Regions from separate parts of the Mycoplana sp. ABR4_002 genome, predicted to be linked through region 2. Evidence: predicted binding sites of a transcription regulator. Region 2 holds the regulator's gene; each other region holds the start of a gene.

Evidence for each region. Region 2 encodes PhoB, which activates phosphate uptake and scavenging genes when phosphate is short. Its sites were predicted from a motif close to TGTCATNNANCTGTCAT; they were not measured.
Region 1: the regulator PhoB is predicted to act here: its motif matches at 6,282-6,298, upstream of ACXAGF_RS18480 (alkaline phosphatase D family protein).
Region 3: the regulator PhoB is predicted to act here: its motif matches at 5,402-5,418, upstream of ACXAGF_RS18925 (DUF2794 domain-containing protein).
Region 4: the regulator PhoB is predicted to act here: its motif matches at 4,532-4,548, upstream of phnC (phosphonate ABC transporter ATP-binding protein).

The regions. Positions count from the first base shown of each region.
Region 1 covers NZ_JBSWVO010000001.1:3,869,420-3,877,203, forward strand. The annotation lists gene ctaD (cytochrome c oxidase subunit I) at 1-310, opposite strand, end outside; gene coxB (cytochrome c oxidase subunit II) at 347-1,186, opposite strand; gene ACXAGF_RS18465 (c-type cytochrome) at 1,342-1,731, opposite strand; gene ACXAGF_RS18470 (N-acetyltransferase family protein) at 1,908-2,414, opposite strand; gene typA (translational GTPase TypA) at 2,636-4,465, opposite strand; gene ACXAGF_RS18480 (alkaline phosphatase D family protein) at 4,611-6,173, opposite strand; gene ACXAGF_RS18485 (M3 family metallopeptidase) at 6,344-7,784, opposite strand, start outside.
Region 2 covers NZ_JBSWVO010000001.1:417,348-425,131, reverse strand. The annotation lists gene ACXAGF_RS02070 (O-succinylhomoserine sulfhydrylase) at 1-426, shown strand, start outside; gene apaG (Co2+/Mg2+ efflux protein ApaG) at 618-1,010, shown strand; gene ACXAGF_RS02060 (Hsp33 family molecular chaperone) at 1,081-2,070, opposite strand; gene argF (ornithine carbamoyltransferase) at 2,271-3,188, opposite strand; gene ACXAGF_RS02050 (acetylornithine transaminase) at 3,224-4,417, opposite strand; gene ACXAGF_RS02045 (GcrA family cell cycle regulator) at 4,844-5,362, shown strand; gene phoB (phosphate regulon transcriptional regulator PhoB) at 5,466-6,149, opposite strand; gene phoU (phosphate signaling complex protein PhoU) at 6,177-6,890, opposite strand; gene pstB (phosphate ABC transporter ATP-binding protein PstB) at 6,943-7,761, opposite strand; gene pstA (phosphate ABC transporter permease PstA) at 7,775-7,784, opposite strand, start outside.
Region 3 covers NZ_JBSWVO010000001.1:3,954,147-3,961,930, forward strand. The annotation lists gene ccmB (heme exporter protein CcmB) at 1-327, opposite strand, end outside; gene ccmA (heme ABC exporter ATP-binding protein CcmA) at 324-971, opposite strand; gene acnA (aconitate hydratase AcnA) at 1,238-3,931, shown strand; gene ACXAGF_RS18920 (DUF1223 domain-containing protein) at 4,104-4,880, shown strand; gene ACXAGF_RS18925 (DUF2794 domain-containing protein) at 5,438-5,833, shown strand; gene ACXAGF_RS18930 (N-acetyltransferase family protein) at 5,844-6,395, opposite strand; gene pyc (pyruvate carboxylase) at 6,475-7,784, opposite strand, start outside.
Region 4 covers NZ_JBSWVO010000001.1:651,180-658,963, forward strand. The annotation lists gene phnH (phosphonate C-P lyase system protein PhnH) at 1-334, shown strand, start outside; gene ACXAGF_RS03135 (carbon-phosphorus lyase complex subunit) at 338-1,450, shown strand; gene ACXAGF_RS03140 (alpha-D-ribose 1-methylphosphonate 5-phosphate C-P-lyase PhnJ) at 1,447-2,340, shown strand; gene phnK (phosphonate C-P lyase system protein PhnK) at 2,337-3,113, shown strand; gene phnL (phosphonate C-P lyase system protein PhnL) at 3,155-3,862, shown strand; gene ACXAGF_RS03155 (DapH/DapD/GlmU-related protein) at 3,859-4,473, shown strand; gene phnC (phosphonate ABC transporter ATP-binding protein) at 4,604-5,449, shown strand; gene phnD (phosphonate ABC transporter substrate-binding protein) at 5,534-6,439, shown strand; gene phnE (phosphonate ABC transporter, permease protein PhnE) at 6,543-7,505, shown strand; gene phnE (phosphonate ABC transporter, permease protein PhnE) at 7,517-7,784, shown strand, end outside.

The DNA.
Region 1 (7,784 bases), 3.5 Mb from region 2:
CGCCGAGGAACAGCGCGGTGAGCAGGTAGATCACCATGATCATCCCGTGCATGGTGATGTACTGGTAGTAGCGGTCGGTGTCGATGAACGGCAGCGCGCCGGGATAGGCGAGCTGGATGCGCATCAGCCACGACAGCACCAGCGCCACCAACCCGATCGCTAGCGCCGTCGAGGCGTACTGGATGGCGATGATCTTGGCGTCCTGGCTGAAGACGTAGCGCGTCCACCAGCTGTGGGGGTGGTAGAGTTCGACGTCCTCTACGGCCGCGGGCGGGGCAACGTCGCTTGCCCCGTGGCTTGCATCTACCATCGTCACTCCTCCTCGTCGGCCTCCTCCGAGGCCGTGTTACTTGCCGACGGTCGCCTCCGCCGTTTCCGCCGGCGCCTGCCCCACCGATGCCTGCAATTGCGAGAATGTCGGCTGCTCGGCCAGCCAGGCCTGGTAGTCCTCCTCGCTGTCGACCACGACCGTCCCGCGCATGACCGAATGTCCGACGCCGCAAAGTTCGGCGCAGAGAATGTCGAAGGTACCGGTGCGGGTCGGCGTCAGCCAGAAATAGGTGACCATGCCGGGGATCATGTCCATCTTGGCGCGGAATTCCGGCACGTAGAAGTCGTGCAGCACGTCGACCGAGCGCAGCAGCACCCGCACCGGCTTTCCGACCGGGATGTGGAGCTCCCCGCCCTCGATGACGACGTCGTCGAGCCCGCTGGCATCGGACGTGTCGATGCCCAGCGTGTTGTCGGGGGCGACATCGCGGGTCTCCGCCCGCCCGAGCTTGCCGTCCGCGCCCGGAAGCCGATAGCTCCAGAGCCATTGCTGGCCGACGACCTCTATCTCGGTCGCGTCGTCGGGCACGGTGACAAACTGGTGCCAGACGAACAGGCCCGGCGCCAGCATCGCGAACACGCCGATCGCCGTACCGATCGCAAGCCCGCTTTCCAGCCGGCTGTTCTCCGGCTCGTAGTGCGCCCGCCGGCCGGGGTCATGGCGGAACCGCCAGACGCAATAGGCCATGAACAGGACCACGGCGACAAAGACGACACCGGTGATCCAGAAGGTGATCACGAGCGTGTGGTCGATGTAGCTCCAGTTCGAGGCGATCGGCGTCCACCACCAGGGACTGAAGACGTGGAACAGGACCGAGCCCACCGCGATCGCAACCAGTATCAGCACGACTGCCATTTCCGCCCCTCCCGCCGTGATCGGCCATGGGTTGAACATGCAATCAGTAGTGTCGCGCGCCGGATTATCTCACGAACGAAAAAGACAAGCAATTACAGCAAAGACATGCGCAGCAACCCGACAGAGGGCGCAGATCTCCACCGCCTGGGCGTGTATCACTGGGATGAGTACTGCTTCATGTAGGCCAGCAGGTTGGTAATGTCCTGCTCGTCCTTCAGGCCGGGAAAGACCATCTTGGTGCCCTTAACCTTGGCCTTCGGGCTATGCAGATAGTCGCGCATCGACGCGTCGTCCCACACCAGTCCGGCCGCGCCAGCCTCCACCATCGCATTCGAAAACTTGAACCCCTCGAGCGTGCCGGCGGTCCGGCCGAAGACCCCCTGGAGGGACGGACCGACCTTGTTCGTATCGCTGTCGATCACATGGCAGATGGCGCATTTCTTGAAGACGGTCTCACCGGCCGCCGCATCGCCCTCCTGGGCAAAGGCGGCGCCGGCGAACGCCAATCCCAGACACAGGCCGATCAATGGTTCACAGATTCGCATGGCACTCCCTCTCCAACAAGGTGTCAGTGACGTCGGCCGAAAGAGCGTCGAGCGATCCGGCGGCGCCGGATCGGTTCACCCGCCACCCTCAAAATGGAATGCCGCGTCCCCGATCAGGAAAAGGTATGCCTGGGGCGCCAGAAGTCAATCTGCGCCGGTTCGAGAAAAGCGCGCCGTTATCGGAAGATGAAGCCGATCTTCTTCAACTCCTTGCCGCCGAAATCCTCCATGCCCTCGGCGATGTCGATCCCGCCGGCCGAGCGGAAGAAACGCTCCGCCAGTTCGCTGTCCTCAAGGCACCATGTGACGAAGCCGTTGCAGCCGAGCGACTTGAGCAGGCGCCGCGCCTCGCCGAACAGCAGCCGTCCGAGCCCGACCCCCTGGTACTCCGGGCGCAGGTAGATCTCGTAGATCTCGCCGTCCTGGGGCAGCGCCCGCGCCCTGTTCAGACCGAGCGTGGCGTAGCCGGCGATCACGCCGGCGACATCGAGCACGAGCAAGGTTGCCGGACCGCGCGTCGCCTTGCGCCACCAGGTCTCGTCGCGGCGCTGGACCATCTGCACCAGCGGCGTGTGCGGAATGAGGCCGCCATAGGCCTGCAGCCAGGACGCCCGGTGGGTCTCGGAGATGGCCCGAGCATCCTGCGGCTCGGCGCGCCGCACATCAATCGATATTGTTTTCATCGAAATGACTCTAAACCGGCACTGACTCCACCGGAATCCCGAGCCGCCCGCGCGGCTCTCCTTGCCCACAGGCAAGTTTCATTCACGGCGTCCCGCAAGGTTAACGCTTTTTTAAGATTGCCCACAAGGCGTATCGCGCCGGCGCACACATGAAAAAGCCCCGACATTTCTGCCGGGGCCCTTCAACGTTTTGTGATGTTTGCGCCTACTTTCGACGCGAATCAGGCAGCACCGGCCGCCCGCTGCTTTTCGAACCGCTTGCGGTCGTTCGGGTCGAGATGGAGCTTGCGGAGGCGGATCGACTTGGGCGTCACCTCGACGAGTTCGTCGTCCTGGATCCACGACAGCGCCCGTTCCAGCGTCATCTTGATCGGCGGCGTCAGGCGGACCGCCTCGTCCTTGCCGGCCGCGCGGATGTTGGTGAGCTTCTTGCCCTTGAGCACGTTGACCTCGAGGTCATTGTCGCGCGAGTGGATGCCGACGATCATGCCCATGTAGACCTTCTCGCCCGCGTCGATCACCATCGGACCGCGGTCCTCCAGGTTGAACAGCGCATAGGCGACGGCCTCGCCCGCCTCGTTGGCCAGCAGCACGCCGTTGACGCGGCCACCGATCTCGCCCTTGTAGGGCTGGTAGTCGTGGAACAGGCGGTTCATGATCGCCGTGCCGCGGGTGTCCGTCAGGAGTTCCGACTGGTAGCCGATCAGGCCGCGGGTCGGGGCGAAGAACACGAGGCGGACGCGGTTGCCGCCCGAGGGGCGCAGCTCGACCATCTCGGCCTTGCGTTCGGACATCTTCTGCACGACGACGCCGGAATGCTCCTCGTCGACGTCGATGACCACCTCCTCGATCGGCTCGAGCATCTGGCCGGTCGCCTCGTCCTTGTGCATGACGACGCGCGGGCGCGACACGGCGAGCTCGAAGCCCTCGCGACGCATGGTTTCGATCAGGACGGCGAGTTGCAGTTCGCCGCGACCGGACACGAAGAACGAGTCCTTGTCGCCCGACTCTTCGATCTTCAGCGCGACGTTGCCTTCGGCTTCCTTGAACAGGCGGTCGCGGATGACGCGGCTCGTGACCTTGTCGCCCTCGGTGCCGGCGAGCGGGCTGTCGTTGACGATGAAGGACATGGTGACGGTCGGCGGATCGATCGGCTGCGCCTTCAGCGCTTCCGTGACCGCCGGGTCGCAGAACGTGTCGGCAACCGTGCCCTTGGTGAGGCCGGCGATCGCGACAATGTCGCCTGCCTGCGCTTCTTCGATCGGCTGGCGCTCGATGCCACGGAAAGCGAGGATCTTCGAGATACGGCCGTTTTCGATCAACTGGCCGTCCTGGCCGAGAACCTTGACCGTCTGGTTCGGCTTGATCGAGCCGGAATGGATGCGGCCGGTGATGATACGGCCGAGGAAGGGGTTGGCTTCGAGGATCGTACCGATCATGCGGAACGGACCATCGGCAACCGTCGGCTCCGGCACGTGCTTCAGCACGAGATCGAGCAGCGGCGCCATGCCCTCGTCCTGCGGACCTTCGGGATTGACGTTCATCCAGCCATTGCGGCCCGAACCGTAGAGGATCGGGAAGTCGAGCTGCTCGTCGGTGGCGTCGAGATTGGCGAACAGGTCGAACACCTCGTTCAGCACTTCCTCATGCCGGCCGTCCGGTCGGTCGATCTTGTTGATCGCGACGATCGGCTTCAGGCCAACCTTCAGCGCCTTGCCGACAACGAACTTCGTCTGCGGCATCGGTCCTTCCGAGGAATCGACGAGAACGATGGCACCATCCACCATCGACAGGATACGTTCGACTTCGCCGCCGAAGTCGGCGTGGCCGGGCGTGTCGACGATGTTGATGCGGTGGCCCTTCCACTCGACCGAGGTGGCCTTGGCGAGGATGGTGATGCCGCGTTCCTTTTCCAGGTCGTTGGAGTCCATCACGCGCTCGGCGACGCGCTGGTTCTCGCGGAACGAGCCGGACTGCTTCAGGAGTTCGTCGACGAGCGTGGTCTTGCCATGGTCGACGTGCGCGATGATCGCGATATTGCGAATGGACATGTTTCGATCTCTGAGGTTCGGGGCGCGCACGGCACAGGCGGCGCCATCTGCAATTGGCGCGCTCCATACATGGTTTTACGCAAACGCGAAAGAGGCAGGCAGAAACTCTGTTTGTACCGGGCGGCGCGGGCGCCGGCAGGCGGGCTCATGCCGTCACCGCCGGATCGATCGTAACGCTCCAGAGTTCGCGGTCGTCGCGGTCCATCAGCCGCACGGTCATCTGCTCGCTCGCGCCGTCGATGTCGACGAGGCCGAAGAACTGCAGCCCCGCCGATGGCGGCAGGTTGCTGTCGGCACCGCCGCCGGAGGCCTTGATGAAGCGCACCTCCGGCCCGAAGGTCATGTCGAGCGGATGCGGCCCGTAGGTCCCCGAATGCAGCGGACCGGAGACGAACTCCCAGAACGGCTCGAATTCCTGGAACCTGGCGCGTCCCGGATCGTAGTGATGGGCGGCGGTGTAGTGAACGTCGGCGGTCAGCCAGACGACGTTGCGGATGGCGTTGTCGCGCATGAAGCTGAGCAACTCGGCGATCTCGCGCTCGCGTGCCGCCGGAGGTCCGTTCAGCCCGTCGGCAACGCCCTCATAGCCGAGCTTCCTGCCATAATCGTCCCAAACGACGACGCCGAGCGGCATGTCGCAGGCGATCACCTTCCACGTGGCCCGCGAGGCCAGCAGCTCGCGCCTGAGCCAGTCTGCCTGGCGCCATCCGAACAGGCCATTGTCAGTGCTGCCACGGTTCGCCGTGCGATAGGAGCGCAGGTCGACGAAGAAGACGTCGAGCAACGGGCCGTAGCCGATCTTGCGGAAGATCCGGCCCGGCTCGGTCGGGATGTAGCGGATCGGCGTCATTTCCAGGAAGGCGCGTCTGGCGCGGTCGGCATAGACGGCGATGTCCTTCTCGGGATAGCGCGGGTCGTCGCGCAGGTCGGTCGAGGCCGACCAGTTGTTCAGCACCTCGTGGTCGTCCCACTGGAAGAAGGTCGGCACCTGCGCGTTGAAGCCCAGCACATGCCGATCGAGCATGTTGTACTTCCACTGGCCGCGATACTCGTCCAGCGTCCGCGCCACGTGGCGTTTTTCATCGGTGACGATGCGGTTCTTCCACACGGACCCGTCGCGAAGCCTGATCTCGTCGGGGATCGGACCGTCGGCGTAGATGGTGTCGCCGGAATGGATCAGGAAGTCCGGCTCGTGCAGCAGCATGGTCGAATAGGTCTTCATGCCGACGTCGTCGATGCCCCAGCCCTGCCCGGCGGTGTCGCCCGACCAGGCGAAGCGTACCGACCGCCGCCGCAGCGGCGCGGTCCGGAACCTTCCGACCACCGGCTCTGAAACCAGGTGGCTGGAATAGGGATCGGTGGCCGTCAGACGATAGAAGATGTCCTGGTCCGGCAGCAACCCGGTCAGCAGGTGCTTGGCGGCGAAGTCGCTCTGGCGCCCGGCCTTCAGCAGCGGGCCGCGTGTGGCGTTGATGAAGCTCTCGGTCGTGGAATACTCGACGGAAACCTCGACCGGCCGGTCCGCTCGCGCCCAGATCACGCCCGAGGCGGTGTCGACATCGCCGGACTGGACCCCATGGGTGAAGACCGGGCTGCCGTGCCGGCGCGCATAGTGGGGGACCGCAAGCGCCGAGGACGCCGCCAGCCCCGCCGCGCCGGCCGTCAGCAGGAACGAGCGCCGTTTCAGGACATCGGCTGCCATTGCCATGGATCCCCCGTCGAAACATCGCGAATCGCCGTCCGATCCGCGTCGCCGACCATCGGGGGATCACGTGTCAGCGCGGTAAAGGAACGATGACGTGGCAGAGACAGTTCGGTGACGGCCCGATGACGGCGGCATCCGACTGCCGGGGCCGGACGGTTGCCGGCCCCGGCCTCTCAGGCGGCAAGGCCCTTCTTTTCCAGCATGGCGTCGATTGTCGGCAGCTTGCCGCGGAAGGCCTTGTAGGCGTCCTCGGGATCGATGGCGCCGCCGACGGAATAGATATGGTCCTTCAGCTTTGCCGCCGTGCCGGGGTCGAAGGCGTCGCCGGTCTCGGTGAAGGCGGCAAAGGCATCGGCATCCAGAACTTCCGACCACATGTAGGAGTAGTAGCCGGCGGAGTAGCCGTCGCCGGAGAACACGTGCTGGAAGTGCGGTGTGGCATGGCGCATGACGATCGACACCGGCATGCCGATCCGCTCCAGCACCGCGTCCTGCATTGCGATCGGGTCCTCGACCGGGCCCTGCGTGTGGAACGCCATGTCGACCAGCGCCGAAGCGGTGAACTCCACCGTCGAAAAGCCGGCATTGAAGGTGCGCGCCGCCAGCACCTTGTCGACAAGCGCCTGCGGCATCGGTTCGCCGGTCTGGTAATGCACGGCATAGGTCCGCAGGATCTCGGGCACGGTTAGCCAGTGCTCGTAGAGTTGCGAGGGCAGTTCGACGAAATCCCGCGCTACGCCGGTGCCCGAAACCGACGGGTAGGTCACGTCGGAGAGCATGCCGTGCAGCGCGTGGCCGAACTCGTGGAACAGCGTACGCGCGTCATCAAGCGACAGCAAGGCCGGCCGGCCTTCGGCCGGCTTGGCGAAGTTGCAGACATTGTAGATGATCGGGATCTCGCCGTGCGAGCCGTTCTTCAGCGGCAGCTTGTGCTGGCTCTGGTAGGCGCTCATCCAGGCACCGGAACGCTTCGAGGCGCGCGCGAAATAGTCGCCGAGAAACATCGCCACGAGCCTGTCGCTGGCATCGCGGATCTCGAACACGCGCACGTCCGGATGGTAGACCGGCACGCCCTCGAGCGGCACGGCGCGGATGCCGAACAGCCGCTGCGCCACGTCGAAGCAGGCGTCGATGATGTTCTCCAGTTGCAGGTAGGGCTTCAGCTCCGCCTCCGAGAAGGCGAATTTCTCCGCGCGCAGCTTTTCGGCGTAGTAGCGCCAGTCCCAGGGCAGGACCGGGTGGTTGCGCCCTTCCGCCGCGATCAGGCGCGACAATTCCCGCTCCTCCTCCGCGGCGCGGGTGACCGCCTTGTCCCAGACCTGCATCAGCAGGCCGCTCACCGCCGCCGGCGTCTTGGCCATCGTGTTGTCGAGCTTGAGTTCGGCATAATTTTCGTAACCGAGAAGCGCGGCCTTTTCCGCCCGCAGCGCCAGCGTCTCGCGCACGATCTCGCGGTTGTCCGTCGTCCCGCCGCCGAGGCCGCGTGCGGTCCAGGCGCGGAACGCCTGCTCGCGCAGGTCACGGCGGCGGGAGAAGGTCAAAAACGGCTCGATGATCGAACGCGACAGCGTTACCGCGTGGCCGCCGTCCGTGCCGCGCTCGCGTGCGGCGGCA
Region 2 (7,784 bases):
GTCGAGACGCTGCCGCTGCGCGTACGCCAGCAGACCGAGAACGCCTCGCGCGTCGCCGACTTCCTCGCCGGGCATCCGAAGGTTGCGCGGGTGATCTATCCCGGCCGCAAGGATCACCCCCAGGCGGACCTGATCGCGCGGCAGATGAGCGGCGGCTCGACCCTGGTATGCATCGAACTCAAGGGCGGCAAGGACGCCGCCTTCGCCTTGCAGGATGCCCTCGAGATCGTGGAAATCTCCAACAATCTCGGCGACGCCAAGAGCCTGATCACGCATCCCGGCACGACCACACACAAGAACCTGAGCGAGGAGGCCCGGACGGAACTCGGCATTTCACCCGGCACCATCCGACTTTCGGCCGGGATCGAGGACAGTGAGGATCTGGTCGGAGACTTCGCCCAGGCGCTGGAGAAGGTTAAGGCCTGATGCTTCCGGAACGGCCGCGCACCGCTTTTGGCTGCTCGGCCGTTCCACGCCCCTTCGCTCATCTGTTCGATCCGGCCCGAACAGCAATCCCACAAACGGCGGACATTGACCGTCGAAGACATTGCCCGACTTGTAAATGTTTCGGGTGTATGATCCCGGCTCATGCGAACAAGTGACATCAAGGCGTCGGAATGTACAGAGCGCTAACCCGCGATATCGAGGTGACGGTCGAGCCCTACTTTCTGGAGGAGCAATCCGACCCGGACGACAGCCGATATGTCTGGGGCTATCGCATCGTCATCGCCAACCATTCGGATATCACGGTCAAGCTGATGACACGCTACTGGCACATCACCGATCAGAACGGACTGGTCGACGAAGTGAGCGGCCCGGGCGTGGTGGGCGAGCAGCCGGTGCTCGGCCCCGGCGATACTTACGAGTACTCGTCCGGCTGCCCGCTCGACACGCCGTCGGGGGTGATGTTCGGGCACTACCGGATGGAGACCCCGGCCGGCGACGCCTTCGAGGTCGCAATCCCCGCCTTCTCGCTCGACGCGCCCGGACAGGCCCGCACCCTAAACTGACACCATGGAGTGACCGCTACCGCGACAGACGAACCTGGCGCGTCCGTCGGACCGCCGCCGCGTGGCGGCGTCAGGACGAGGCGACTTCGGAGGTCTCGAAGCGGTAGGTCGTCGAGCAGAACTCGCAGGTTGCCGCGATGTGACCATCGGTTGCGGAGTACTCGATGTCCTCCGCCGACAGTCCGGACAGCACGGCTTTCAGCCGGTCGCGCGAACAGGAGCAACGGTCCACCACCTTCTGGGTCGGATAGACGCGAACGCCGCGCTCGTGAAACAGCCGGTACAGCAGCCGCTCGGTACCGACATTGGGATCGGTCAGTTCGTCGGCGTCGATCGTCTCGACAAGGCTGCGCGCCTCGGCCCACTTGTCGTCCTCTTCGATCTTGTGTCCGACCTCCTCGCCGTCGCCGCCCGGAAGATCAGGCTGGCGCATGCGTTCCGGAGCGTCCGGCAGAAACTGCGCCACCACGCCGCCCGCGCGCCAGCGGTGCCGCGACTTGCCGCCGGCATCGCGATCAAAGAGTTCGGCAACCCCCAGCCGCACGCGCGTCGGAATCTGTTCCGATTGGCGAAAATAGGTTCCGGCAATCTCTTCAAGCGTGTGCCCGTCAAGCGCGACGATGCCCTGATAGCGCTGGGTATGCGCTCCCTGATCGATGGTGAAGGCGAGGATGCCCTCACCGAGAAGCTCGTGCGGCGCCGATCGGCCGGCCGCCACTGCCGCCGCCAGCGCGTCGGCGTCGAAACGGGCATAGGCGCGTACGCTTTCCGGGCTGGAGAAGTCCGCAACGAGCAGGTCGACCGGACCGTCGCTCTTTGTCTGCAGGATCAGCTTGCCTTCGAATTTCAGCGAGGTGCCGAGCAGCACGGTCAGAACGATCGCTTCGGCCAGCAGCCGCGCAACCGGCAGCGGATAGTCGTGACGCTCGAGAATGGCGTCGAGCATCGGCCCTAGCTGGACCGCGCGGCCGCGCACATCCAGGCCCTCTACCTGAAACGGCACGACCTGGTCGTCGCCGGCATAGTCGAGTTCGCCAAGTTTCGGGGCTGGCTGGGCCATCATTCGCTCCTTCAACGCCATACGCCGCATCGGCCCGATGCTGGTCACATCTGCCCGCGGCGGGTGGGATCTTTCGTGATTCGATGCCGTGACCGGCCGGATGATTTCACAACAGGCGGCTCGATGCCAACAGGCATCGCGGCGGGTTGCGCCTTACATCGGGGCGGCATCCCCGGTTTTCAAGAGCGCTGCCGCCCGACCTAGATGACGTTCATGCACCAGGCAAGGATCGACTTCTGCGCATGCAGGCGGTTCTCCGCCTCGTCGAAGACCACCGAGTGCGGCCCGTCGATGACCTCGTCGGTGACCTCCTCGCCGCGGTGCGCCGGCAGGCAATGCATGAACAGCGCGTCCTTGTGCGCCTTCTGCATCAGTTCCTCGTTGACCTGGAAGGGCTGAAAGATGTTGTGGCCGCGGGCGCGGTGCTCCTGGTTCATCGACACCCAGCAGTCGGTGACGACACAGTCGGCGCCGGCGACCGCCTTGTCGGCATCGTGGCACAGCATGATGTCGCCGCCATTGTTGCGCGCCCAGTTCAGGATCTTGTCCTCCGGCTCGGAACCGAGCGGCACCGCCATGTTCATCCGGTAGCCGAAGCGCGCAGCGCCCTCGATGAAGGAATGCAGAACATTGTTGCCGTCGCCCGTCCAGGCGATCGTGTGGCCCCTTATCGGGCCGCGATACTCCTCGAAGGTCATGATGTCCGCCATGATCTGGCAGGGGTGCGTCAGGTCGGTCAGCGCATTGATCACCGGCACGGTCGCATGCTCGGCCATCTCCAGCATGCGGGAGTGGTCGGTGGTGCGGATCATGATCGCGTCGACGTAGCGCGACAGCACCTTCGCCGTGTCGCCGATCGTCTCGGCGCGGCCGAGCTGCATTTCCGTGCCGGAGAGGAACAACGTCTCCCCGCCGAGCTGGCGCATGCCGACGTCGAAGGACACGCGCGTGCGGGTCGACGGCTTTTCGAAGATCATCGCCAGCATCTTGCCTGACAGCGGCTTGTCCTCGGCGCCGGCCTTGTTGGCCGCCTTGCGCGTGCGGGCATCGTCGATGATCGTGCGGAGGTCCTCGGCCGTCATGGCGGAGAGGTCGATGAAGTGTCTTGTACCTGCCATGCTGTCAGTCCTGTGTTTCGCCGTCGGCCTTCGCCTCAGGCCGTCTTCTGCGAGGCGCTGAGCTTCTCCGCCGCCCGTTCGATCCGCGCCAGCCCCTCGCGCGCTTCGTCGACCGAGACGACAAGCGGCGGCAGCAGGCGCAAGACATTCTCCCCGGCCGGGACGAGCAGGAGGTTCTCCGCCCGCACCGCCTTCAGCAGGTCGGCCGACGGCACCTTCGCCTTGATGCCGAGCATCAGGCCCTCGCCGCGGACGTCCTCGATGATGTCCGGGTACCGGTCCTTCAGCGAGGCCAGGCCCTGGCGCATCACCAGGGCAACGTCGCGCACGTGGTCGAGAAATCCGTCCGCCAGCACCACGTCCAGCACGGCGTTGCCGACCGCCATGGCCAGCGGATTGCCGCCATAGGTCGATCCGTGGGTGCCCGAAACCATGCCCGAGGCCGCCTCCGCCGTCGCCAGGCAGGCGCCGAGCGGAAAGCCGCCGCCGATGCCCTTGGCGACCGCCATGATGTCGGGCGTGACCCCCGCCCACTCGTGGGCGAACAGTTTGCCCGTGCGGCCGACGCCGGTCTGGACCTCGTCGAGGATCAGCAACAGTCCGTATTCGTCGCAGAGCGCGCGCAACTCGCGCAGGAACTCATTGGACACCACCCGGATGCCGCCCTCGCCCTGCACCGGCTCGATCAGGATCGCGGCGGTCTCCTCGGTGATCGCATTCCTGACGGCGGCCAGATCGCCGAACGGAACCTGGTAGAACCCCGGGGCCTTCGGCCCGAAGCCCTCGAGATACTTTTCCTGGCCGCCGGCGGCGATCGTGGCCAGCGTGCGGCCGTGGAACGCCCCCTCGAAGGTTATCACGTGGAACTTGCCGGGGTAGCCCTTGGCGAACTGGTAGCGCCGTGCCGTCTTGATCGCGCACTCCAGCGCCTCGGCGCCGGAGTTGGTGAAGAACACCTTGTCGGCAAAGGTCGCAGACGTCAGGCGCTTGCCAAGGACTTCCTGCCCGGGCACCTCGTAGAGGTTGGACAGATGCCACACCTTGTCCGCCTGGGCCTTCAGGCACTCGACCAGGTGCGGATGCGCATGGCCGAGCGAATTGACCGCGACGCCGGCGGCAAAGTCGAGATACCGCGTACCGTCTTCGGCGACCAGCCAGACGCCCTCACCGCGCTCAAAACGCAGCGGCGCGCGCAGATAGGTCTCGTAAAGCGGCGTGGCATCGGCCATGGCGCGTATCTCCTTCGCAGCGGATGCGGAAATCTGTTCTGTTTCTGCCGTTTCCACGCGAGAAAAAGCGAAAACGCCGCCTTTGCGGCGGCGGGCGCACTATCAGCATTTCAACGGGCGATGTCAACAAATGCACGCCATGTCAATCCGCCTTAATCTACCGCAACGTCAGGATTCGAAATGCTCGGCCGAAGTGTCGCAAGCGAGTCACACCGCACGAGCAAGTTGGGGAAAACTGGAAAATCGATTCGGCCGGATTCCGGCGACTCTTGTCACGGAGTCACCCTGTCAGTAGGTTAAAGATCAATTGCTAGACTGCATGCGGCGGACCTAGTCACCAACAGTATCAGGGCGTTCTGCGCCCCGGAACCATCCGGGGCCACGGGGAAGGATTCTCCCTGCAGGAGCCGGAACGGAGGCGATCACATGAACTGGACAGACGAGAGGGTCGAAAAGCTCAAGAAGCTTTGGTCCGAGGGACTGAGCGCCAGCCAGATCGCAGCACAGCTCGGCGGCGTCAGCCGCAACGCGGTCATCGGCAAGGTCCATCGCCTCGCCCTCCCCGGCCGGGCGAAGGCCGGCGGCACGCCGACCGCAACCCGTGCCAAGCGCCCCGCCTCCACGTCGCGCCCGGCGAGCTTCGCGCCGCGGGTCGCGACCCGCACGGTCGCACGTCCGGCCGGCGCAACCGTGGTCAAGGAAGAGATCGCCTTCGACTACGACGAACAGCCGATCACGCGGTTCAACACCAACGTCGTCGTGCCGATGTCGCGCCGCCTGGAACTGACCCAGTTGACGGAGCGGACCTGCAAGTGGCCGAACGGCGACCCGCTGAAGGACGACTTCCACTTCTGCGGAAACGAATCCCCGGACAATTCACCCTATTGCGTCTACCACCAGCGCATGGCCTATCAGCCGTCGGCCGAACGGCGCCGGGCTCGCTGAAGGACCCGGGACGCTGAGGGACTCGCCAGTCTCCTGGACGCGACAGACGACAATTCGAGAACGGGCCGCACGGCCCGTTTTTCGTTTCCAGCCGAAGCGACGGTCAGGCTTCCAGCGAGTAGCCCGCACCGCGCACCGTGCGGATGACGTCGTGCATGTTGGAGAAATTCAGCGCCTTGCGCAGGCGTCCGACATGGACGTCGACGGTACGCTCGTCGACATAGATGTCGTGGCCCCAGACCCCGTCGAGCAGTTGCGAGCGTGAGAACACCCGGCCTGGCGAGGACATGAGGAATTCGAGCAGGCGGAACTCGGTCGGGCCAAGCCGCACCTCGCGGCTGCGGCGATGGACGCGATGCGTCTCGCGGTCAAGTTCAATGTCGCCGCACTTCAGAAGGGTCGCCACGACTTCCGGTCGGGCGCGGCGCAGCATTGCCTTGACCCGCGCCATCAGTTCCGGCGTCGAGAACGGCTTGACCACGTAGTCGTCGGCGCCGGTCGCAAGACCCCGCACCCGCTCGCTCTCCTCGCCGCGCGCCGTCAGCATGATGATCGGCAGGCGTTCGGTTTCGGTGCGCTGGCGCAGGCGGCGACACAGTTCGATGCCGGATACGCCGGGCAGCATCCAGTCGAGGATGAGCAGGTCCGGCTGGCGCTCCTGCAGGCGGATCTCCGCCTCGTCACCGCGCAGGATCGTGTCCACCTCGAAGCCCTCGGCCTCGAGGTTGTAGCGCAGGAGGACACTGAGCGCCTCCTCGTCTTCGACCACGGTAATCTTGGGAACCATGAGAACTCCTGAAGTCCTAAGCGCACACTACTCCTTGACCGCACCGACCGACGTGGTGTGGTCATCCTTCGGGCGTTCGCCCTCCGGCGGCGCGCCCGTCGCCATGTAAAAGATCGTCTCGGCGATGTTGGTGGCGTGGTCGCCGATACGCTCGATGTTCTTGGCGCAGAACAGCAGATGCGTGCACGGCGTGATGTTGCGCGGATCTTCCATCATGTAGGTCAGCAACTCGCGGAACAGCGAGGTGTAGATCGCGTCGATCTCGTCGTCGCGCTCGCGGATTTCCTTGGCCTTCTCGACGTTGCGCGAGGCGTAGACGTCCAGAACCTCCTTCAGCTGGGTCAGCGCCAGCTCGGCCAGATGCTCCAGGCCGCGGGCGAACGTGCGCGGCACGCCGGAACTCTGGACGGCGATCACACGCTTGGCGGTGTTCTTGCCGAGATCGCCGACCCGTTCCAGTTCGGCGGCGATGCGGATCGCGCCCATGATTTCACGCAGGTCCGCCGCAACCGGCTGGCGCTTCGCGATCGTCACGATCGCCTTTTCGTTGATCTGCCGTTCGGCGGTGTCGAGCACGACATCCTCGGAAATGACCTTCTGGGCCAGCCCGACATCCGAATTGACCAGCGCGCGCACGGAATCGCCCAACATTTGCTCGGCCGTGCCACCCATCTCCGAAATGCGGCGGGTCAGGTATTTCAGTTCTTCATCATAGATCGAAACGATGTGGGTCGATGACATGGTCTTTTCCTCAAGCGCGCAGCGCAGATCTCAGCCGGATATCAGGACCGCATCAGCCGAAGCGGCCCATGATGTAGTCCTGCGTGCGCTGGTCGTCCGGATTGGTGAACATCTTGTCGGTGTCGTTCTCCTCGACGAGATTGCCGAGGTGGAACATGGCCGTGCGTTGCGAGACGCGGGCGGCCTGCTGCATCGAGTGCGTGACGATGACAATGGTGAAATTTGTCCGCAGTTCATGGATCAGTTCCTCGACCTTGGCGGTCGCGATCGGGTCGAGCGCCGAGCACGGCTCGTCCATGAGGATGACTTCCGGGCTGACCGCCACGGCGCGCGCAATACACAGCCGCTGCTGCTGACCGCCCGAAAGGCCGGTGCCCGGCTCGTGCAGACGATCCTTGACCTCGCTCCACAGGCCGGCCTTCTGCAGGCTCCGCTCGACGATCTGGTCGAGATCGGCCTTCGACCTCGCCAGGCCATGGATGCGGGGGCCGTAGGCGACATTCTCGTAGATCGACTTCGGGAACGGGTTGGGCTTCTGGAACACCATGCCGACGCGGGCACGCAACTCGACCACGTCGATCGTCGGGTCGTAGATGTCGTCGCCATCAAGCGTGATGTTGCCGGTGACGCTGCAGCCGTCGATGGTGTCGTTCATCCGGTTCAGCGTGCGCAGGAAGGTGGACTTGCCGCAGCCGGAGGGGCCGATCAGCGCCGTGACGGTATTCTCGCGGATGTTCAGGTTCACGTCGAAAAGCGCACGCTTCTCGCCGTAGTAGACCGAGACGTCCTTGCCGACCATCTTGTACTGCGACTCGTTGCTCATGGATTTGCCAATCTTCTCTTCGACTTCAATGTCGGTAAGCATATTCATTGAAGTGTCTCCTTTACCAGCGG
Region 3 (7,784 bases), 3.5 Mb from region 2:
GGCCAGCACGAGCGGCAGCCCGGTCGCGATCCAGTGGGCCACGCATTTGACCAGCACCGCCAGCACCAGGGGGGTGTCCTGCATTAGCAGCAGATCGAGCGAGCCGTCGTCACGCTCGGCCTGGAACAGCCGGTCGAGACCGAGCAGCGAGGCCAGCAGCGCGCCGATCCAGAGGATGGCCGGGCCGATGCGCGACAGAAGGCTCAGGTCCGGCCCGACGCCGAAGGGAATGACGGCAACGACCGTCATGAAGAACAGCACGCCAATCATCGCGCCGCCGCCGGCGCGCACCGACAGCCTGAGGTCGCGAAGCAGCAGCGCACTCATGCGTCCATCCCCCCGGCCACTCCGGCAAAGCCTGTCATCAGCAGTTCTCCGGCACCGGCCAGGCCGAGCGGCTGGTGCGTTGCCGCCAGCGCGAGCCCGCCGAGCCTCAGGTGTTCCCTCACCAGGTCGGCGAACATCATCTCCGCGCCCGTGTCGAGCGCTGCGGTCGGCTCGTCGAGGAGCCAGACCGGCCGCCAGGCGACCAGCAGCTTCGCCATCGCCATCCGGCGCTGCTGGCCCGCCGAGAGATAGCCGAACGGCAGGTGGGTAAGGCCGCCGAGGCCGACCGCCTCGGCGGCCGCCTCGATCCCCATGCCGGAGTGACCGGGGCCATCGCCAAGCAGCGCCTTCCAGAAGCCAAGGTTTTCCGCGACCGTCAGTTCGCGCTTCATGGCGTTGCGGTGGCCGAGATAGTGGCAGGCGCCGGGCACCGTCTCGTGTGCCTGCGCGCCCTCGCCGGTGAGACGGACCTTGCCCGACTCGCGCGGCAGCAGGCCGGCGACGACGCGCAGCAGCGTCGACTTGCCGGAACCGTTCGGCCCCTTTATCACCAGCGCCGTCCCACCCTCGATCTCGAAGGCAATATCCCGAAAGATCAGATCTTCGCCCCGCTTCGCGCTCAGGCCCTCGGCAACGAGGCGCATCGCAATCACTTTCCCTCTACGACTTTGGTCGCACTGCAAAAAAATCTCCCGATCCGGGGATCGGCACTCTGGAACGTCTCTTAGAAATTATCTATAAGGCCGGCAACACGCCAGCGGTCGGCGTGATTTTCATCCTAGCGCCGAACCCGGAATGACTTCCGCGTACGGACAGCGGAAATGGCCGCACCCGCATCCCACTACGCGCCTCCAAGGCGCACGGGCGTTCGTACGTCAGCTTTTGGCGATCAGACGGAACGGGGTATCCAGTGTCCAAATCCCTAGACAGCTTCAACTGTCGCTCGACCCTCACAGTCGACGGCGTCGACTATGTTTACTACAGCCTGCCGAAGGCCGAGGCCAACGGCCTTGCCGGCGTTTCCAAGCTTCCCTTCTCGATGAAGGTGCTGCTGGAAAACCTGCTGCGCAACGAGGACGGCCGCTCGGTCACCAAGAAGGACATTGAAAGCGTCGCCGCCTGGCTGTCCAACAAGGGCCTGGTCGAGAGCGAGATCGCCTATCGTCCGGCCCGCGTGCTGATGCAGGACTTCACCGGCGTTCCCGCGGTCGTCGACCTCGCGGCCATGCGCGACGGCATCAAGGCGCTCGGCGGCGATCCGGAGAAGATCAACCCGCTGGTACCGGTCGACCTCGTCATCGACCATTCCGTTATCGTCGACGAGTTCGGCACCGCCACCGCCTTCGCCCGCAACGTCGAGCTGGAATACGAGCGCAACGGCGAGCGCTACCGCTTCCTGAAGTGGGGTCAGCAGGCGTTCAAGAATTTCCGGGTCGTTCCGCCTGGCACCGGCATCTGTCACCAGGTCAACCTCGAATATCTCGGCCAGACCGTCTGGACCAAGGAAGAGGACGGCGAGACGATCGCCTATCCGGATACCTGTGTCGGCACCGACAGCCACACGACCATGATCAACGGTCTCGGCGTTCTCGGCTGGGGCGTGGGCGGCATCGAGGCCGAAGCCGCCATGCTCGGCCAGCCGGTCTCCATGCTGCTGCCGGAAGTCGTCGGCTTCAAGCTGACCGGCAGGCTCAAGGAAGGCGTGACCGCCACCGATCTGGTGCTGACCGTGGTGCAGATGCTGCGCAAGAAGGGCGTAGTTTCCAAGTTCGTCGAGTTCTTCGGTCCCGGCCTCGACAACATGACGCTCGCCGACCGCGCCACCATCGGCAACATGGGCCCCGAATACGGTGCGACCTGCGGCTTCTTCCCGGTTGACGCCGAAACGATCAACTATCTGACGATGTCGGGCCGCGAGACGCAGCGCATCGCCCTTGTCGAGGCCTATTCCAAGGCGCAGGGCATGTGGCGAGAGGGCGACGGCTCCGACCTTGTCTTCACCGACACGCTGGAACTTGACCTCGGCGACGTCGTCCCCTCGATGGCCGGCCCGAAGCGTCCGGAAGGCCGCATCGCGCTGGAAAACATCGCCTCGGGCTTCGCAAGCTCGATGGATGCCGACTACAAGAAGCCCGGCCAACTCGCCAACCGCTACCCGGTTGAAGGCACCGATTTCGATCTTGGCCATGGCGACGTGGCAATCGCCGCCATCACGTCGTGCACCAACACCTCCAACCCGTCGGTGCTGATCGCCGCCGGCCTGCTGGCCCGCAACGCGGTCGCCAAGGGGCTGAAGACGAAGCCGTGGGTGAAGACCTCGCTGGCGCCCGGGTCGCAGGTCGTCGGCGAGTACCTCGCCAAGTCCGGGCTGCAGGCTGATTTGGACAAGCTCGGCTTCAACCTCGTCGGCTTTGGCTGCACCACCTGCATCGGCAATTCCGGCCCGCTGCCGGGCCCGATCTCCAAGACGATCAACGACAAGGGCCTGATCGCCGCCGGTGTGCTCTCGGGCAACCGCAACTTCGAGGGCCGCATCTCGCCGGACGTCCAGGCCAACTACCTGGCTTCGCCGCCGCTGGTCGTCGCCTATGCGCTCGCCGGTACGGTCCAGAAGGACCTGACCAAGGAGCCGATCGGCGAGGACAAGGACGGCAAGCCGGTCTACCTGAAGGACATCTGGCCGTCCTCGAAGGAGATCCAGGACTTCATCATGAAGTACGTCACCCGCGAGCTCTATGCGACGAAGTACGCCGATGTGTTCAAGGGCGACACCAACTGGCAGGCGGTTCAGATTCCGGCCGGCCAGACCTATGCCTGGGACGACCAGTCGACCTACGTGCAGAACCCGCCCTACTTCGTCGGCATGGGCAAGAAGGGCGCCGGCCTGAAGAACATCCGGAGCGCGCGCGTGCTCGGTCTGTTCGGCGACAAGATCACCACCGACCACATCTCGCCGGCCGGCTCGATCAAGGCCGCCTCGCCCGCGGGCGCCTACCTGATCGGCCATGGCGTCGGCGTCGCCGACTTCAATCAGTACGGCACCCGCCGCGGCAACCACGAAGTGATGATGCGCGGCACCTTCGCCAACATCCGCATCCGCAACCACATGCTCGGCCCGAACGGCAAGGAAGGCGGCTACACCGTCCACTATCCGTCCAAGGAAGAGATGTCGATCTACGACGCCGCCATGCGATACAAGGAAGAGGGCGTCCCGCTCGTCATCTTCGCCGGCGTCGAATACGGCAACGGCTCGTCGCGCGACTGGGCGGCGAAGGGCACCAACCTGCTCGGCGTCAAGGCCGTGGTCGCACAGTCCTTCGAGCGCATCCACCGCTCCAACCTCGTCGGCATGGGCGTCGTCCCCTTCGTCTTCGAGGAAGGCACGACCTGGCAGAGCCTCGACCTCAAGGGCGACGAACTCGTCGAGATCGACGGCCTCGAGGGCGAGATCAAGCCGCGCGAGAAGAAGATCGCCAAGATCACCTACGCCGACGGAACGGTGAAGGAGGTGCCGCTCCTGTGCCGCATCGACACGCTCGACGAGGTCACCTACATGAACAATGGCGGCATCCTGCAGACGGTTCTGCGCGACCTCGCCGCCTGATTTCTGTTGAATGTTCAATCAATATGTGCCGGGGCTTCGACCCCGGCATTTCTTTTCGGGCATGATCGGCCGATCATGCGGGCTTCACTCCATCGTGACTTCCTGTTGAGGTGGGGAGCGCGTATGAGAAGTGCCAGACGAAAAGCCTTACCGGCATTCACCGGACGAAATCATGCCCAAACTGCTCGTACTTGGTGGTCTCCTGAGCGTCCTCGCGGCAACCGCGGGAGCCCTTGACGCCAGCGCCGACGACGGCAAGCCGCACAAGGGCGTGGTGGAGCTGTTCACCAGCCAGGGCTGTTCCTCCTGCCCGAAGGCCGACAGGGCGCTGGAGACGCTGATCCGTGAGGGCGAGGTGGTGGCACTGGCCTATCATGTCGACTACTGGAACTATCTCGGCTGGGCCGACACCCTGTCATCCAAGGAGAACACCGAGCGGCAATATGGCTACGCCCGCATGTTCGGTCGCGGCAGCGTCTACACGCCGCAGGCGGTCATAAACGGCCGCGAGCACGTCAACGGCGGCGACATCGCCAAGATCCGCAGCCAGTTGTCGACCCTGGAGGACCAGGGACGCGGGCTGTCGGTCGACGTCTCGGCCGAAATCATCCAGGACGAGATCCGGATCAACATCGGCCGCGGCCAGGGCAAGGCCAACGTCGTCGTGGCCTACTTCGACGGCGAGCAGGCGGTAGACATCACGGATGGCGAGAATAGCGGCCGCCGGATCGCCTACTGGCATGCCGTGACCGACCTCGAGACGATCGGCGTCTGGGAAGGCAAAGAAACGAGCCTCGTGCTGCCGGCCGGCATGCTGAAGCAGAAGGGCGACGGCGGTTGCGCCGTGCTGCTGCAACGGATGAAGGCGCCGGACACGCCGGGCGCGATCATCGGCGCCACCGTCGTGACCGCGGACGAGGCGCCGCCGCAAACCGCGAGGCGAAACTGACCGCTGCTCGTCCTGAGGACCGCCGCTTGTCTTGATGGGGAGTGTGGTCCGGACCGGGCTCTTCGAGGGGCTGGGGCTTGAGGGTTCGAAGATACGCCGGACCGGACCTTGACGAAGCTTCCGGCAACGGAATACAGGATCAGCTTCGGCGCGCCCTGGTGGCCGACCGATTTCCCGCACATGCAAAGCGGTTCGGCTGTTTGGGCAGCGTGGTGACTTTCAACGAAAAATTGGGCGCGGTTTTGTCTGAAATGCGGCAAGCTGCAATTTTGCTTTGCCCTAGTGGTTAATGGCGCGCACCTCTTTCGCGGCGTGATTGCATTTGCAAAGAGGCTTCGATCCAGGATCGCAAAATCCGCGGCCGGAGCCGTGTGGCGGCCGTCGGCCGCGGTCGTGGATGCGTTCGGCCCGGAATCAGCGCCACGATCGCGATTCGCAGCCACCCCTTGCTCGTCATTGCCACACCCGGCGCCCACCCCCAGCCCGGCCTGCCCTTGCAATTCCGCGCAGGTAGGGCACACTGTCACGGCCCTGTCACAGTCAGAAGCGGAGACTCGATGACTGATCAGCCGGATTTGTCGCCGGGAGAGGACGAAACCCAGGGGTCGCGCGTGGTCGTCGACCTCCGGGAGTACCGCAACAGCAAAGACCCGCCGCCGGTAACCTTCCACCGCAAGGAACTCGACTTGATCCTCAAGATCTACGGCCGCATGGTCGGAGAAGGCGAGTGGCGCGACTATGCGATCGATCACATGCGCGAAAAGGCGGTCTTTTCCATCTTCAAGCGCTCTGGCGAGATGCCGCTCTATCGGGTGGAGAAAAACCCAAGGCTGGCCGCCAGACAAGGCGCCTACAGCGTGCTCAACACGCACGGGACGATCCTGAAACGCGGCCACGATCTGGCGCAGGTGCTGAGGGTGTTCGACAAGGCCCTGAAGCTCATCAAGACCTAGCCGCCCTCGGTCAGCCTTGCGGCGGAGCTTCAAAACCCGCCGGGACCGTGGTGGCGCCCTCACCGAGCGCAAGCTGCATGATCACCGTGTCGAGCCAGCGCCCGTGCTTGAAGCCAGTCGCCTTCATCAGCCCGCCATGCTCGAAGCCTGCCGCCCGGTGCACGGCGACCGAGGCCGGATGCGCGCCGCCGATCACCGCAACCATCTGCCGGAAGCCGAGCGCCGTGCAACGCTCGACCAGCTCGGCCAGCAGTGCCCGTCCGACACCTTTCCCGCGCGCGTCCGGCGCAAGATAGATCGAGTCCTCGACCAGCCATCTGTAGGCCGGGCGCGTCCGGAACGCGGCAGCATAGGCATAGCCGAGCACCCGGCCCGCCCCGTCCGCGGCGACAATGTAGGGATAACTGGCCGCCGTGATCGCGGCGAAGCGCGCGCGCATCTCCTCCGGTGACGGCGGCTCGATCTCGTACGAAGCGACGCCATTCAACACGGCGTCGCCATAGATCTCGGCAATGGCGGGAACATCGTCATGACCGGCGGTCCGGATGGAGAAAGGGTTCATGGCGGGTCGGCACCGATGGATCCAAGGGGGTGCGGGCAACGTCCCCCACCCCGTTTCGATCAGCTGCGCAAAGCGCGGCCTAGCTGAAAACGATCAGCAGGTCTTTCGCGTCGATCTGGTCGCCGGCACGCACGAGCACTTCGGCAACGACGCCGTCCTTTTCGGCGTGCAGCGCCGTCTCCATTTTCATCGCCTCAATCGACAGGAGCACGTCGCCGGCCTTGACCGGTTGGTTGGCCGTAACCGCCACGGTCGAGACGACCCCGGGCATCGGCGCGCCCAACTGCGCAGGGTTGCCCGCCTCGGCCTTGCGGCGCACCGCCGCCGAGGTGCCGCGATTGCGGTCGGGAACCTTGATCGGGCGTGGCTGACCGTTCAGTTCGAAGAACACCTTGACCATGCCCTTCTCGTCGACGTCGGCCTGCGCCTGGTTGAGGATCACCAGCGTCTTGCCCTTCTCGATGTCGGCGAACAGTTCCTCGCCCGTGGCCATGCCGTAGAAATAGGCCGGCGTCGGCAGCACGCTGACCGGTCCGTAGGTCTCCTGCGCCTGTGCGTAGTCGGTGAACACCTTCGGGTACATCAGGTAAGAGGCGAACTCGAAATCGCTGACTTCTCGCTCAAGCTTGCTCTCGATTGCCTTGCGCTCGGCGTCCAGGTCGGCATCCGGCAGCAGCGAGCCCGGGCGCACGCTGTAGGCCGCCTCACCCTTCAGCACCTTCTTCTGCAGCGCTTGCGGCCAGCCGCCCGGCGGTTGGCCGAGGTCGCCCTTGAGCATCGACACGACCGACTCCGGGAACGAGACGTCCTTGGCCGGGTCCTCGACGTCGGCCACCGTCAGGTCCTGGCTGACCATCATCAGCGCCATGTCGCCCACGACCTTGGACGACGGCGTCACCTTGACGATGTCGCCGAACATGCGGTTGGCGTCGGCATAGGCCTGCGCCACCTCGTGCCAGCGGGTCTCGAGCCCCAGCGAGCGCGCCTGCTCCTTGAGGTTGGTGAACTGCCCGCCCGGCATCTCGTGCAGGTACACCTCCGACGCCGGTCCCTTCAGGTCGCTCTCGAAGGCCGCATACTGGTGGCGCACCGCCTCCCAGTAGAACGAGATCCGCCGGATCCACTCCGGATCGAGGCCCGGATTGCGCTCGGAGCCGGACAGCGCCTCGACGATCGAGCCGAGGCAGGGCTGCGAGGTATTGCCGGAGAAGGCGTCCATCGCCGCGTCGACGACGTCGACGCCGGCTTCCACGGCCGCCAGAACGGTCGCCGCGGCGATGCCGGACGTGTCATGGGTGTGGAAATGGATCGGCAGGTCGGTGGCCTCCCGCAGCGCCTTGAACAACACGCGCGCCGCGGCCGGCTTCAGCAGCCCCGCCATGTCCTTCA
Region 4 (7,784 bases), 230 kb from region 2:
CGAGAAGCAGGACGCCCGCTTCGCCTTCGTCGAGAAGGGCGGAGCGATGCCGGGGCTCGGGCTCTTCGCCCAGGGCACGCAGGACTATCCGGATCGCTCGACGACGCTGGTGGTCGAGGTCGACAGCCTCGAGGGCGGGCGGCCGCTTGTGTTGAGCGGCCCGGGCATCCGGGCCGAGGCCCGGCTGGCGCCGCGCGGCTTGCCGGAAACCTTCGTCTCGCTGGCCGAGGTCAACCGGGCGCAGTTTCCGCGCGGCATCGATCTGATCCTCGTGGCGGGCGACCGCATCGCCTGCCTGCCGCGCACGACCGTCATCAGAAGTGGGGAGGCCTGAGTCATGTATGTCGCCGTCAAGGGAGGCGAGGCCGCCATCGCCAACGCCCATCGCCTGCTCGCCGACCGTCGCCGTGGCGACCGTAGCCTGCCCTCCATCACCATCGAGCAGATCGTCGCCCAGCTCGGGCTGGCGGTCGATCGGGTCATGGCCGAGGCGTCGCTCTTCGATCGCGCCTTGGCTGCGCTCGCCATCCGCCAGGCGCGCGGCGACCTGATCGAGGCGATCTTCATCCTGCGTGCCTACCGCACGACGCTGCCGCGCTTCGGCTATTCGGTACCGCTGGAGACCGAGCGGATGCAGATCGAGCGTCGCGTTTCCGCCACCTACAAGGACCTGCCCGGCGGACAGTTGCTGGGGCCGACCTTCGACTATACCCATCGTCTGCTCGATCCGTCGCTTCTGGGCGACGAACCGGTCGACGCGGCGCCCCAGCGCGATGCCGATCACGAGCCACCGCTGCGCGTGGCCGACATCCTCTCCGGCGAAGGGCTGGTGGAAGGCGATGGCGACCTGCCGGACGGCCATGTCCCGGCGGACCTGACGCGCGAACCGCTGGAGTTTCCGATGGAGCGCGACCTGCGTCTGCAGGCGCTTGCCCGCGGTGACGAAGGCTTTCTGCTGGCGCTCGGCTATTCCACCCAGCGCGGCTATGCCCGTACCCACCCCTTTGTCGGCGAGGTCCGCATCGGCGAGGTCGAGGTGGAGCTGGACTTGCCGGAACTCGGCTTTTCCGTCTCGCTCGGCCGGATCCAGGTCACCGAATGCCAGATGGTCACCCAGTTCAACGGGTCGGCCAAGCAGCCGCCGCAGTTCAGCCGCGGCTACGGTCTCGTCTTCGGCCAGAGCGAGCGCAAGGCCATGGCCATGGCGCTGGTCGACCGCGCGCTGCGCGCCGAGGAGTTCGGCGAGGATGTCGTTGCCCCGGCACAGGACGAGGAATTCGTCATCTCTCATTCCGACAACGTGCAGGCCACTGGCTTCGTCGAGCACCTGAAGCTGCCGCACTACGTCGACTTCCAGGCCGAACTCGACCTCGTGCGCCGCATGCGGCGCGAACATGACGAACGCAACCGCGAAGACCCAGGCGAAGCGACGCTGGAGGCAGCCCAATGACCGCCGTACCGACCGAACTGGCGAGCTACAACTTCGCCTATCTCGATGAGCAGACGAAGCGGATGATCCGCCGCGCGATCCTGAAGGCGATCGCCATTCCGGGCTACCAGGTGCCGTTCGCCTCGCGCGAGATGCCGATGCCCTATGGCTGGGGCACCGGCGGCGTGCAGGTGACGGCGGCGATCCTCGGGCCGGCGGACGTTCTCAAGGTGATCGACCAGGGCGCCGACGACACGACCAACGCCGTCTCCATCCGCGCCTTCTTCCAGAAGGTCGCCAGCGTCGCCGTGACAACGAAGACGCGCGAGGCGACGATCATCCAGACCCGTCACCGCATCCCCGAGGAACGGCTGACGGCCGGCCAGACGCTGGTCTACCAGGTGCCGATCCCCGAGCCGCTGCGCTTTCTCGAGCCGCGCGAGACCGAGACCCGCAAGATGCACGCGCTCGAGGAATACGGCCTGATGCACGTCAAGCTGTACGAGGACATCGCCCGGAACGGCCACATCGCCACGACCTATGCCTATCCGGTGAAGGTGGAGGGGCGCTACGTCATGGACCCGTCGCCGACGCCGAAGTTCGACAATCCGAAGATGCACATGTCGGAAGCGCTGCAGCTTTTCGGCGCCGGCCGCGAGAAGCGCATCTATGCCGTGCCGCCCTTCACCGAAGTGGTCAGCCTCGATTTCGAGGATCATCCGTTCGAGGTCCAGACCTTTGACAAGCCCTGCGCACTCTGCGGCGCGGAGGGCGTCTATCTCGACGAGGTCGTGCTCGACGACCGGGGCGGACGGATGTTCGTCTGCTCCGACACCGACCACTGCGAGGACCGCCGCGACCACGGCCACCGCGGAACCATGCTCGCCTACAACAAGGAGGCTGCCCGATGAGCGACGCCCCTCTGCTCAAGGTCCGTGACATCTCGAAATTCTACGGCAGCCGCATCGGCTGCCGCCAGGTCTCCTTCGACCTCTGGCCGGGCGAGGTGCTGGCGATCGTCGGCGAGTCCGGCTCCGGCAAGACGACGCTGCTCAATTGCCTGGCAACGCGGCTGATGCCGACTTCCGGCACCATCGAGTACCGCATGCGCGACGGCCAGATGCGCGATCTTGCCCGCATGGGCGAGGCCGAGCGGCGGTTCCTGATGCGCACCGACTGGGGCTTCGTGCACCAGAACCCTGCCGACGGCCTGCGCATGACGGTGTCGGCCGGCGCCAATGTCGGCGAGCGGCTGATGGCCGTCGGCGATCGCCACTACGGCAACATCCGTGACGCTGCCGGCGACTGGCTCCGGCGCGTCGAGATCGGCATCGACCGCATCGACGACCAGCCGCGCGCCTTCTCCGGCGGCATGCGCCAGCGCCTGCAGATCGCCCGCAACCTCGTGACCTCGCCCCGCCTCGTCTTCATGGACGAGCCGACCGGCGGCCTCGACGTGTCGGTACAGGCGCGCCTGCTGGACCTTGTTCGCGGCCTCGTCCACGACCTCGGGCTCTCGGCCATCATCGTCACCCACGACCTCGCCGTCGCGCGTCTTTTGTCGCACCGGATGATGGTCATGAAGGACGGTCATGTGATCGAGCAGGGCCTGACCGATCGCGTGCTCGACGATCCGCGCGAGGCTTACACCCAGCTTCTCGTCTCCTCCATTCTCCAGGTTTGACGGCGATCGCCGCGAAAATCGGCTGCAAAAGGACAGACATCATGGCGACCCCACTTGTCGTTTCCGAAGTTTCGAAAAGCTTCACCATGCACCTGCGGGACGGGGTGCGGCTGCCCGTCGTCTCCGACGTCAATTTCTCCGTCAGGACCGGCGAATGCGTGGTTCTCGGCGGCCCCTCCGGCATCGGCAAGAGTTCGCTCCTGAAGATGGTCTACGGCAATTACGGCGTCGACGGCGGGCAGATCCTGATCGGGCACCAAGGCAAGGTGATCGACCTTGCCAGCGCCGACCCGCGCACCGTGCTCGCCGTCCGCCGAGTCACGCTCGGCTATGTCAGCCAGTTCCTGCGCGTCGTACCGCGCGTCTCGGCCGTCGACATCGTCGCCGAACCGCTGCTCGAGGGCGGCGAGGCCCCGGCCGTCGCCCGGCAGAGAGCCGAGGACATGTTGTCCCGCCTCAACCTGCCGCGCGAACTCTGGCAGCTGCCGCCGGCGACCTTCTCCGGCGGCGAGCAGCAGCGCGTCAACATCGCCCGCGGCTTCATCACCGACCACCGCATCCTCCTGCTCGACGAGCCGACCGCCTCGCTCGACGCGAGGAACCGCGCGATCGTCGTCGACATGATCGAGGAGAAAAAGAAGGCCGGGGTGGCACTTCTCGGCATCTTCCACGACGACGACGTGCGCACCGAGGTCGCCGACCGCATCGTTGATGTCTCCGCCTTCTCCCCGCGAAAGGCTGCGGCATGACCAAGCTTTCCGAAACGCCGCTCATTCATGCCACCGCGTCGGTCACCGACAGCAGCCTCGGGCGCTACACCGAGATCGCCGAGCGCTGCCGCATCAGCGAGACCGAGCTCGGCGACTATTCCTACATCATGGAGGACGGTTCGGTCTGGTGCGCCACCATTGGCAAGTTCGCCAACATCGCAGCCTCCGTGCGGATCAACGCCACCAACCATCCGACGTGGCGCGCGACGCTGCATCATTTCACCTATCGCGCCGGCGACTACTGGCCGGATGCCGACCAGGAAGAGAGCTTCTTTGCCTGGCGTCGATCGCACCGCGTGACGATCGGGCACGACGTGTGGATCGGTCACGGCGCAACCGTCCTCCCCGGCGTCACCATCGGCAATGGTGCCGTCGTCGGCTCAGGCGCCGTTGTCACCAAGGACGTGGCCCCTTACACGATCGTCGGCGGGGTGCCGGCAAAGCTGATCCGCGACCGTTTCGGCAAGCATATTGCCGAGCGTTTCGAGCGGCTTGCCTGGTGGGACTGGGATCACGACCGGCTGCGTTCGGCGCTGGACGATTTCCGCGCGCTCGATGCCGAAAGCTTCCTTGCCCGCTATGGCGCCTGAACGCCGAAAAGTCCCGGAAATCCGGGCGTCGTGGATTGTTACCGAACGGACATGAAACTGACATTCGGCCTTCATCCGGCCTCGGTAAAGCCCCCGCAAGATCAATGACCAGCCCTCGAAAGGGGATGCCATGCTTCGCCTGATGAACGTCACGCGCCGGTTCGGCGGCCATGCCGCGGTCAATGCCGTCAACGTCGAGATCCCCCAGGGCCAGATGGTCGGCGTCATCGGCCGCTCGGGCGCCGGAAAATCGACGATGCTGCGCATGATCAATCGCCTCGCCGACCCGAGCGAGGGATCGATTCACTTTGGCGATATCGAGGTCTCGGCCCTGCGCGGCGCTCCCCTGCGCAACTGGCAGCGCGACTGCGCCATGATCTTCCAGCAGTTCAACCTGGTGCCGCGTCTCGACGTTCTGACGAACGTGCTGCTCGGGCGTCTCAATCATCGCTCCACCGCCCTCAGCATCCTCAACATGTTCACCCGCGAGGAGCGCATCATGGCGATCGCCGCGCTTGAGCGCCTCGGGATCGAGCAGACGGCGCTGCAGATGGCCGGCACGCTGTCCGGCGGCCAGCAGCAGCGCGTCGCGATTGCCCGCGCCCTGATGCAGCAGCCGAAGATGATCCTCGCCGACGAGCCGATCGCCTCGCTTGACCCGCTCAACGCCAAGGTCGTCATGGACGCGCTGCGCGACATCAACGAGCGCGAGGGCATCACCGTCATCACCAACCTTCACACCCTCGATACCGCCCGCAGCTATTGCGAACGGATCATCGGCATGTCGGCCGGCAGGGTCGTTTTCGACGGCTCACCGCGCGAACTCGATGCCGACGCCGTCCGCTCGATCTACGGCGCGGGTGCCGAGATCGACGAGACCATGACCTCCACCAGCATCGGTGCCAAGGCGCCGCTCGTGCAGGACAACAGCAAGCAATCGGCCAGCGTCAAGCCGCTGGCACTGGCCGGCATCTGACGCCGACCGGGATCGAACGGCCCGCGTCAAGGGCCATTGCGATTACAGAGAGCCGGCGCGGCCGGTCAAACAGGAGAGAAGTCCATGCTGAAGAAAGCTCTTTTCGGCGCCGTCGCCCTTCTGGCGCTGGTCGGCCACGCCCAGGCGGAAGACATGAAGGAATTCCGGGTCGGCATCCTCGGCGGAGAGAATGAGGCCGACCGCCTCCGCAACTTCCAGTGCCTGGGCGACAAGCTCAAGACCGAACTTGGCGTCGAGAAGGTCTCCTTCTTCCCGGCTGCCGACTATGACGGCGTCGTTCAGGGCCTCCTCGGCGGCACGCTCGACTATGCCGAACTCGGCGCATCGGCCTACGCCAAGGTTCACCTCGCCGACCCGAGCGCGGTCGAGCCGATCCTGACGACCGTCCAGACGGATGGTTCCACCGGCTACTACTCGATCATGGTGGCCCGCAAGGATAGCGGCATCGCTTCGCTGGAGGACCTCAAGGGCAAGAAGCTCGGTTTCGCCGACCCGGACTCCACCTCCGGCTACCTCGTCCCGCTCGTCACCCTGCCGGAATCGATCGGTGGTCCGGTCAAGGAATACTTCGGCGAGACCGGCTTCGGCGGCGGCCATGAGAACCTCGTCCTCGAAGTCGTCAAGGGCACGTTCGACGCCGGCACCACCTGGGGCTCGGGCGTCGGCGATTTCAAGGACGGTTACTCGTCCGGCAATCTGCGCAAGATGGTCGACAAGGGCATCCTCGACATGAATGACCTGGTCGAGCTGTGGCGTTCGCCGCTGATCCCGAACGGCCCGATCGTCGTTCGTACCTCGATGGCCGGCGACATGAAGGCGAAGTTCAAGCAATTCCTGATGGACCTGCCGCAGACCGACGCCGCCTGCTTCGCCGCCATCCAGGGTGGCGATTTCACCGGCTACACCGAGGTCAACGTCGACTTCTACAAGCCGATCATCGACGCGCGCAAGGCGACGATCGGCGGCTGATCCGGCCCACCGACCCGGGCGCAGGCCGGAACCGTCCGGCCTGCGCCTCCATTTGAGCAAAGCCTTGCTGATCGAGCGGGCTCCATCGACCGCGGGATGCGACATGGCCTTCACCACCGTTCCGAAAGGGTTCAGCGAGAGCGGCGCGCTGATCGAGCGCCACTGGCAGGAGCTCGCCGCCAAGCGCCGGCTCTATACCTGGCTCGGCTTCGGCCTGCTCATCGTTGCGATGGGTGGTTCGCTGTGGTTTGCCAATGCCACCAATGCCGGCAAGTTCTTCGATCGCCTGCCGCATCTGTTCGACTTCGTCGGCGATCTCGTTCCGCGCGACGGGCTGGAGGTGTTCCGCGCGTTGTTCGATCTGCCGTCGCCCTATGATGACGGCAGCTTCAAGTACAATTATACGGAGGGGCGGGTCTACCTGACCGAAAGCCTCTATGTCCCGGAATATTTCTACAAGATGCTGGAGACGCTCAACATTGCGATCTTCTCCACCATTGCCGGCGCGATGCTCGGTTTCGTCCTCTGCTTCCTCGCCGCGCGCAACCTCATGCCGAACTGGTTCGTCCGCGGCTTCGTGCGCCGGCTGATGGAGGTCGTTCGCGCCTTTCCGGAGGTGGTGCTCGCCGGCTTCTTCCTGGCGATCCTGTCGCTGGGACCTTTGCCCGCGGTGATCGCGGTGTCGATCCACACGATCGGTGCCCTCGGCAAGCTCTTCTTCGAGGTGGTCGAGAATGCCGACATGAAGCCCGAAGAGGGCCTGCGCGCCGCCGGCGCTAGCTGGATCGAGCGCGTCTGGTTCGGCATCGTGCCGCAAGTCATGCCGAACTTCATCAGCTATTTTCTGCTTCGGCTCGAGATCAACGTGCGCGCCTCGACCATCATCGGTGCGGTCGGCGGCGGCGGCATCGGCGAACTGCTGCGCCTGTCGATCGGACAGAACCACCAGGCCAAGACGCTCGCCATCGTGCTGTTGCTGTTCTGCACGATCGTCGCGGTCGACCAGTTGTCCGCGTGGGCGCGCCGCCGCCTCGTTGGCGACCAGGCCTTCCAACTGGCTCAGTGAGGAGAGGGACGATGACCAAGCTTCACCCGTCCGAGATGGAAGCCATCGCCGCACGGCACCCTGACGTTTTCGCGCGTTCGGCCTGGTCGCGCTTCCGCATGCCCTTGATCGTGTTCGGAGCTCTGCTGTACGCGATCTATTGCTGGTGGTTCTTCGCCATCGGCACGGTGCTGGGCAATGCGAACTGGTCGCTCGCGGGCAGCTACCTGTCCGACTGGGTCTCCTACGAGGTCCGGCCCGAGATCCGCATGGCGTCCGACGGGACGATGCAGATCCAGT